2 regions of the Paraburkholderia sp. CNPSo 3076 genome follow, and region 1 is predicted to be linked to the other one. Evidence: riboswitches for the same ligand, from Rfam matches in the RefSeq annotation. Region 1 holds a riboswitch; the other holds the start of a gene.
What was found. Region 1 has a riboswitch for ZMP and ZTP ahead of M3A49_RS38140 (hypothetical protein). Riboswitches for the same ligand answer to the same signal wherever they lie in the genome.
Positions count from the first base shown of each region.

Region 1 (4,209 bases):
GCGCCCACCGTGACCACCGAATGCTTGTAGAGCTTCCCGCCGATCAGCACGACCTCGATGGCGGGATGCTCCGCGAGCGCCACCGCGACGCCGGGGCTATGCGTGACGATGGTCGCCTGCAGATTGGGCGGCAGGCACTCGACCAGGAGCGCCGAAGTCGTCCCGCCATCGACGATCGCCACCTGCCCCGGCGCGATCATGTCCGCGGCCTTTTGCGCAATGCGCCGCTTGGCCGCCACCTCCATGCCGCGCCGCTCGGCAATGGGCGCCACCGCCGGCGAAGCCGGCAGCGCGCCGCCGTGCACGCGCTGCAACAGGCCTTCGGCCGCCAGTTCGCGCAGGTCGCGCCGCACCGTGTCCTCGGAAACGCCGAATTGCGCGCTCAGTTCGCCGGCGAGCACCTGGCCGTCGCGCTTGAGCGCCGCGAGTATCGCTTTCTTTCGTTGATCTGTGAGCATGAGAATGGCACGAACCGGTTTGCACGAATTTTCTTGATTTTGCACGAAACTGCACGATACCATGAATGTCGAATGCCGACCAAGGGGAACGAGATGACTGCAACGAAAGAGCGCGTGCGAATGATCGAAACCACCGTGCTGTCCGACGACTGGTATGTGCTACGCAAGGTGACCTTCGACTTCCTGCGCAGCAATGGCGCGTGGCAGCGCCAGAGCCGCGAAACCTACGATCGCGGCAACGGCGCGACCATCCTGCTGCACGACCCGCGCAGCGGCAACGTCGTGCTCACGCGGCAATTTCGCATGCCGACGTTCGTCAACGGACATGACGGCATGATGATCGAGGCCCCGGGCGGCCTGCTCGACGACGCCGCGCCCGACGAGCGCATTCGCGCCGAAGTCGAGGAAGAAACGGGCTACCGCGTGCGCAACCTGCGCAAGGTGTTCGAGGCGTACATGAGCCCCGGCTCCGTGACCGAGAAGCTGTATTTCTACCTGGGCGAATACGACCCCGCCGAGCGGCCCGGCGCGGGCGGCGGAGTCGAGGAGGAAGGCGAGGATCTGGAAGTGGTCGAAGTGCCGCTTGGCGAGGCGCTAAGGATGATCGAGCGCGGCGAGATCGTGGACGGCAAGACGATTATGCTATTGCAGCACGCCGCACTCCGTCGGCTCTCCGAAGGACACGCAAAGTGAAACCACAACTGATCCTGATCGCTGGTCCGTACCGGGGCGGCACCGATGGTGATGCTGTGCGTATCGCCGAAAATCTGCGTCGGCTGGAACGTGCTGCGCTCGCGGTTTACGAGCGCGGCCACATGCCGATGATCGGCGAATGGGTATCGCTGCCGCTCGCTCGCGCCGCCGGCTCTGAACGTATTGGCGACGAAATCAGCGAGCATTTTCTCTACCCCGCAGCGCGCAGACTCATAGAACGGTGCGACGCTGTTTTGCGCATTCCAGGCGAATCGAAGGGGGCCGATGGCGACGTGGAATTGGCCCGCAGCCTCGGCAGACCCGTTTATCGCAGGATCGACGAGTTGCCTGACGTCATATTCGGGGAATCTGTTGCTGATGAATCGCGCGGCGTGCCGCGATAATCGCCGCTTATCGCGGCAATGCTGCACACCCCGCGAACCCACCATCACCTGCAAACCGCGGCAACGCAGGAAGCGTACGACCGGTGGCCGCGACCGGACTGCCACGCCCGTCGGCTCTCCAGTAGCGGCGCCCGTTGTGTCGGACTGAATCGGCGGCGATTCCCGAGGGTGCGGTAAGTTTTGGCATCTACGTGACTGGCGAGAACGGATGGAGCACCATCGGGGAGCGTAGACGTAGTGCCGCCGTTCGCCTGGGCATCGTGATCGTCCGTACTGGAGACCTCCAATGATCAACGCCCACAGCTCCGTTTTATGCCTGCCTTCTCCGCCGTGTGAACCGCGCTCACCGGCTCTCCCGACCTTTGGTCCGCTTCGAGGTGGCTCGAGCGACCGCTTGGGGGTCGGCTACGGCTCATTGCATCGGACATGCTGTCGCACAGGACCGGTCCTTCGACATTGCCGCGCAGATCGTCGACAATCCCTTTCACCGGACTCGTGGATGGGAGGTAAGTGAATCGATTTAGACGCGATGTGCCGCTGCCACCGCAAATGCAGGGTCGCTGGAAAGGTGCAGATGATCCGCCTTCAGAGCTAGTTGTGGATGGAGGTGCGATTACTTGTTTCGGGGCGGTTGTGAACTATGACCACAAGGCCATAGTCGAGGAAGACGGAGCTTTGACCGTTAGCCTTGGCGTCGACGATGATTTGCGTATAGACGACTTTCAGCGGGAGAAAATCACTGGCCTCGTCACGACACCCGAAGGCCGATTCCTTCTCTATAACGTGAGTTTTGGGCTCGAATTTGTGCGTCCGGCTCCTTGATTGACAAACGTCCTCGTCCGATCACTCCGGTACGCAGACGGACTGCCGCATCGGGCACCGGACGGCCAATTTGTGCCGTTGGCCAATCAATGGGACGGGGCCTTCAGGCGGCCGTTGCGCTCCAATAGCTGCGGTCGAACACTGTGCGTATAGCCCCCCAGGCGAACGCCTCGCCGGTAACGAAGCGTAACAACAGCCAAATCCAGCGCAACCGGCATTGCGGCTTGTGCACCAAGACGGCAGCCGCCGACTACGAACGACTACGTCCCACCGGGCGCGACCGGTACGGGCGATCTTGCCGCCTCATGACCGGGCAGTGAACGAATGTCCACGCACCACGACCTACTGGCTTGCCTGCAAGCGCCGGTACTCCGCCTGTTTCATTTCGACGTAATGCTTCCGGTCGATTTCGTGCAGTTGCCGTGGATATTGCTCGCTGGCGCTGAACCAGTTGTTCAGGCGTTGCTCCAGCCGCGTGTCGGGCAGGCTGACCGGTTCGCCGATAAAGGCATCGATAGCCAGGTAGTAACGCATGGTATTGCGTTCGACGAGGCCGCGCACCCCATCGGCGTATTTCGGCTCTGGCGCGGACGGACCCGCGATATTGGTGAATCCGACCTTGCCGCGACCGAAAGTTGCCAGATAGCCCTTCATGGCGAGCCTCCCGAATACGCCGTAGCTGTATGCATAGGTCAAGTGCAGGAACGTGCGACCACTTCCGAGGGACACCGCTTCCAGAACGATCTGATAATCGCGGGTGTCCAGCGGTCCGCTCCCGGCGTGGAGCTTTATCCGGAAATATCCCGGGCCGGTCGTCGCCGGATCGTATTCGAATTGCAGGCGATAAGTGGAAGCGAGCTTCTCTTCGGGCACCTGATCCTCGCTGATGTTGACGGTCAGCGTGTCTCCGCTGCTGCTCGCGGAGACATGGCAGTACTTCACGTTGGGATGCAGGATCAATACGTTGCACCAGTTCTTTGGGCCGTGCGACGGATCATTGAGGATGCGACTGACAGTCGCGAACGGGTAATCCATCACCGCGTAGATTTCGCCTGCGACCGTGGATGAGGACTCGCGGGAATCGAGGTACAGCCTCCGATGAAACGCATTTTGGTCGAGTTGCGGTTTCAGGCTCTCGTAGGTGGCGCGCAAGCTGGTCGCATTATCGACCGGTTCAGCCGCCCGCCCGAGAGTTAACGGGTAGCATACGGCGAGAACGAGGATGCACACCGTCCCGCGTAGCCGCTCGGTGACTGAGCATCGGTGAGACCGACTAATCTCCGGTTCGGGAAGACGGGGCATAAGAATCCTGATGCGTTCGGTGGCTCCCATCCACGAGTGCCTGTCCTCCCCGGTATGCGCATGAATCATGCCTTCCCGGCGGTTGATAAAGACTCTTATTCACTCCGGTACTCCGACATGCATCACCCGTTCCTTGCGGTTCGCTTCCGTGCAGGACGCCTGGAGACTTTGCCGATGCAATGGTTTCAGGAAGCCATGGGCGAAATTGCGACAACCACGCAGAAAACGTGATGGATCGTGGATCGAGTGGCGGCCCCATACAGATCGAGATCGCCTGCGCAAAATATTGGGTTGCAGTGGTGCACTTTCAATCAAAACGAACTTGTGGGCGCGGTGCATGGGTAGCTCCTTGCACATCGCCAACGTCAGCTCAGCAGAATCTTCATCGAACTAGTGCTCTCGGCCATCTACGGCAGCTCAACCAAAGTCGGAAAGGGACAATCGAGCGTCAGCAGTACGCTGTGACGTGACACACACACAGTCGATGCCGCGAGCGCTACCGAACCAACCCGATCGCCGTTCGCTGCCGC
Region 1 is NZ_JAPMAL010000050.1:29,877-34,085, forward strand. It holds gene M3A49_RS38125 (DeoR/GlpR family DNA-binding transcription regulator) at 1-521, opposite strand, end outside; gene M3A49_RS38130 (NUDIX domain-containing protein) at 552-1,151, shown strand; gene M3A49_RS38135 (DUF4406 domain-containing protein) at 1,148-1,555, shown strand; ZMP/ZTP riboswitch at 1,737-1,819, shown strand; gene M3A49_RS38140 (hypothetical protein) at 2,066-2,377, shown strand; gene M3A49_RS38145 (hypothetical protein) at 2,720-3,679, opposite strand; gene M3A49_RS38150 (hypothetical protein) at 3,779-4,018, opposite strand.

Region 2 (4,209 bases), on a different contig from region 1:
TCGTTCAGGCGCTTCTCTTTCGCCTTCAGGAATTCGCGCATGCCCGACTCAAAGATACGCTCGAGCGCGCCGATCGTGTGGCGGTTGTTGGCTGCGCTCTGGTAGAGCGCCTGCAGGTCGCCGCCTGACCAGAAGTCGCGTTCGAAGCGCTCTGTCTGGGACCGCGCCCGGCGGATCGCAAACCACTTGCGGAAGATAAAAGTCCAGGAAATCAGCGACATGAGCAGAAGAAGCCCCATCACCGCCTGTGCCAGTATGCTCGCATTAAGAACGAGAGAAATGATCGACAGATCTTGTGTAGTGTTCATATAGGTTCGTTGTGACGTCCCGAAAGGGGCGAGCGGCTGCAAGACAACGCGAGGCTTCCTGTAGGCGGTTGGGAAGCTTTCGCGCCGTCGCGGCCGAACCCTGCTTGGTCCTGCATTGACCGGCGCGAGTTCACTGGCGTCGTATCAACGGTAACTACTGCACTGCCGTTGACACGGCGTACAGGTCTTTCTGTGGTCCACGTTGCAAGGCTTCATGAACGGGGGCCGGAATCGCTGCGGGGCGCATGGTCGTGCTGTCGACGCAGGCGACACGAATGGTGCCCGTGGCGAGCAGCGTGTTCTCGCGCCACGCTTCCTGCATGAAGTCGACCGAGGCGCGGCCCAGCTTCTCGACACGGCTTAGGGTAGTGACGACATCGTCGAGGCGCGCGGGCGAACGGTAGTCGAGCGCGGTACTGCGCACGACGAAGAGCACGCCCGTTTCCTCGGCGAGCCGACGCTGATCGACGCCGCACGCGCGCAGCCATTCGGTGCGCGCGCGTTCGAAGAACTTCAGGTAATTCGCGTAAAACACGATGCCACCGGCGTCGGTGTCCTCGTAGTAGACGCGCACCGGCCACGTAAAGCCGCGCCCGGCCGGTGACGACACCGCGTCCGGCTTGCTGGTGGAATTTTCCATGCCGCGCATTCTACCGGAACGCGAGGCCCCTACGTCTTTCGTACGACTGACGTAAGTATTAAATTTGTAAGGTAATTTTAGCCGCGGTGGACGCTGGTGCCGGCGAATGTCTGGGCAACGGGCATCAGTTCGATCGTGTTGATGTTGACGTGCGCGGGGCGCGTGGCGATCCAGTAGATCGAGTCGGCGATGTCCTCGGCCGTGAGCGGCTGCACGTCCTTGTAGACATTGGCCGCCTTGCTGTCGTCGCCGCGAAAGCGCACGTTCGAGAACTCGGTGCCGCCGCACAGACCGGGCTCGATGTCGGTCACGCGCAGTGCCGTGCCTGCGAGGTCGGCACGCAGGTTCAGGCTGAACTGACGCACGAACGCCTTGGTCGCGCCGTAGACGTTGCCGCCCGCGTACGGCCAGCGGCCTGCCACCGAACCGAGATTGAAGATGTGGCCGCGGTTGCGCTCGACCATGCCGGGCAAAAACGCGTGAGTCACCTGCACGAGGCCCGTGCAGTTGGTGTCGATCATGGTTTCCCATTCGTCGAGGTCCGCCCTTTGTGCCGGCTCCACGCCGAGCGCGAGGCCGGCGTTGTTGACCAGCACATCGATGCCTGCGAACCCGGACGGCAGCGCGCCGGGCGCGGCTTCCACCGCCGCGCGGTCGCGCACGTCGAGCTCGAAGGGCAGGAGGGCGTCGCCGAGTTCGGCGGCGAGGGCGTCGAGGCGGTCCTTGCGGCGAGCGGTGGCGACGACGCGATGGCCGCCCTTCACGAAGGCGCGGGCGATGGCGGCGCCGAATCCTGCGGACGCGCCGGTGACGAAAACGATCATGGTGGCTCTCTGGTCGGTAGAAGGCGAGAAAAGGGAAGAGCCTACTTGCAATGCCGCATTGCGGCAAGAAAGGGACAGTACACGCGCGGGCCGCATGGCCGGAGGCGCCGCCCGGCGCGCCACAGGCCGCGGGGCGCCCGAGCGCACTGGGGGCGGGCGGTTGCCTATTCCCCGCCGTTCCAATACACTAACGCGCTCAATCCCTGCGTGACTGGCGATAGGGTTCCGGATTGGCGGCATTGGCGGTAGCAATGCGTTCGTTATTGGGGACCCAAGGTGGAACGACCCACCGTGAAGCGCAGGGTGCCGTTTTGCCGTTCGCCTGGGCAGCCTGATTTCGCGCGCTTTCGTTAGCGCTGCCGTGGCTGTCCTGCCTCGCGTGTGCGGCGCCTCCTTCCGCCACGTCATGGCTGGCCTCTTCGCCAGCAGCGCCGCGTACCCGCTACGCGTTCCGCGCGAGACCCGGTCAACCTGAACACACTTAACGGAATCCGTATGTTTGACAGAGCCGAAAGCACCATCGCCAACGTCGATCCCGAACTCTTCAAGGCGATCGAACTCGAGAACCGCCGCCAGGAAGAGCACATCGAGCTCATCGCGTCGGAAAACTACACGTCGCCCGCAGTCATGGCCGCGCAGGGTTCGCAGCTCACCAACAAGTACGCCGAAGGCTACCCCGGTAAGCGCTATTACGGCGGCTGCGAAAACGTGGATATCGTTGAGCAGCTCGCGATCGACCGCGTGAAGCAGCTGTTCGGCGCCGAAGCCGCGAACGTTCAGCCGAACTCGGGCTCGCAGGCCAACCAGGGCGTGTTCTTCGCCGTGCTCAAGCCGGGCGACACCATCATGGGCATGAGCCTCGCCGAAGGCGGCCACCTCACGCACGGCATGGCGCTGAACATGAGCGGCAAGTGGTTCAACGTCGTGAGTTATGGCCTCGACGCCAAGGAAGACATCGACTACGAAGCGCTCGAAAAGCGCGCACACGAGACCAAGCCGAAGCTGATCATCGCCGGTGCGTCGGCATTCGCGCTGCGTATCGACTTCGAGCGCATCGCCAAGGTTGCCAAGGCGGTCGGCGCATACTTCATGGTCGACATGGCGCACTACGCGGGCCTCATCGCCGCGGGCGTCTACCCGAACCCGGTGCCGCACGCCGATTTCGTCACCACGACCACGCACAAGAGCCTGCGCGGCCCGCGCGGCGGCGTGATCCTGATGAAGGCGGAGTTCGAGAAGCAGATCAACTCGGCCATCTTCCCGGGCATCCAGGGCGGTCCGCTCATGCACGTCATTGCCGGCAAGGCCGTGGCGTTCAAGGAAGCGCTCTCGCCGGAATTCAAGACCTACCAGCAGCAAGTGGTCGACAACGCGCGCGTGCTGGCGGAGACGCTGGTCAAGCGCGGTCTGCGCATCGTTTCGGGCCGCACGGAAAGCCACGTGATGCTGGTGGACCTGCGCGCCAAGAACATCACTGGCAAGGCGGCGGAAGCCGTGCTCGGCACCGCGCACATCACGGTCAACAAGAACGCGATCCCGAACGATCCGGAAAAGCCGTTCGTGACGAGCGGTATCCGTCTCGGTTCGCCGGCCATGACGACGCGCGGCTTTGGCGTGAAGGAAGCCGAGCAGGTGGGCAACCTGATTGCCGATGTGCTCGACAATCCGGAAGACGCCGCGACGATCGAGCGCGTGAAGGCGCAGGTCGCCGAGCTGACGAAGCGTTTCCCGGTTTACCGCTAAGCCACGCGATAATCCATGCGCTGCCCTTTTTGCCGGCACGAAGACACGCAGGTCGTCGACTCGCGTGTGTCCGAAGACGGCGCCGCGATCCGGCGCCGCCGCCGCTGCCCGGCCTGCGACAAGCGTTTCACGACGTACGAGCGGGTCGAGCTGGCGATGCCTTCGATCGTCAAGAAGGATGGCAGCCGCACGGAATTCGACCGCCGCAAGATCATGGCGAGCATGCAACTGGCGCTGCGCAAGCGCCCGGTTGCGGCCGATGCGATCGACGCGGCGGTTGCCCGTATCGAGTATCAACTGCTCGGCAGCGGCGAGCGCGAAGTGCGCAGCGAGCGCCTTGGCGAGCTCGTCATGGGCGAATTGCGCGAACTCGACAAGGTCGCGTTCGTACGGTTTGCTTCGGTGTACCGACGCTTCGAGGACGTCTCCGAATTCGAAGACGTGATCGAGGAATTCCGCCGCGCGGGTGCTGCCAACAACCCCGCGAAAAAGCGCTGAGCGCATTCGCATTTTTCTTCCCCCTGCCAGGCCGCTGTCGTAACGCTTGCATTCTCGCGAGCCGACGTTGCGCGCACCAGCTAGCCGTTCGGCTAATTGTTTCGTTTCGCTTTCGTCCGTAGATTGATGGCAATCCGCTCGAACTAAGGATTGCTCATGAAGTCCGGAGGATTCACGCTCATTGAGACGATGGTCG
Region 2 is NZ_JAPMAL010000019.1:237,731-241,939, reverse strand. It holds gene tolQ (protein TolQ) at 1-308, opposite strand, end outside; gene ybgC (tol-pal system-associated acyl-CoA thioesterase) at 463-957, opposite strand; gene ydfG (bifunctional NADP-dependent 3-hydroxy acid dehydrogenase/3-hydroxypropionate dehydrogenase YdfG) at 1,026-1,772, opposite strand; ZMP/ZTP riboswitch at 1,970-2,107, shown strand; gene glyA (serine hydroxymethyltransferase) at 2,268-3,515, shown strand; gene nrdR (transcriptional regulator NrdR) at 3,531-4,013, shown strand; gene M3A49_RS23210 (GspH/FimT family pseudopilin) at 4,170-4,209, shown strand, end outside.
Region 2: it holds a riboswitch for ZMP and ZTP, as region 1 does, so the genes downstream of both, glyA (serine hydroxymethyltransferase) here and M3A49_RS38140 (hypothetical protein) in region 1, are expected to answer to the same signal.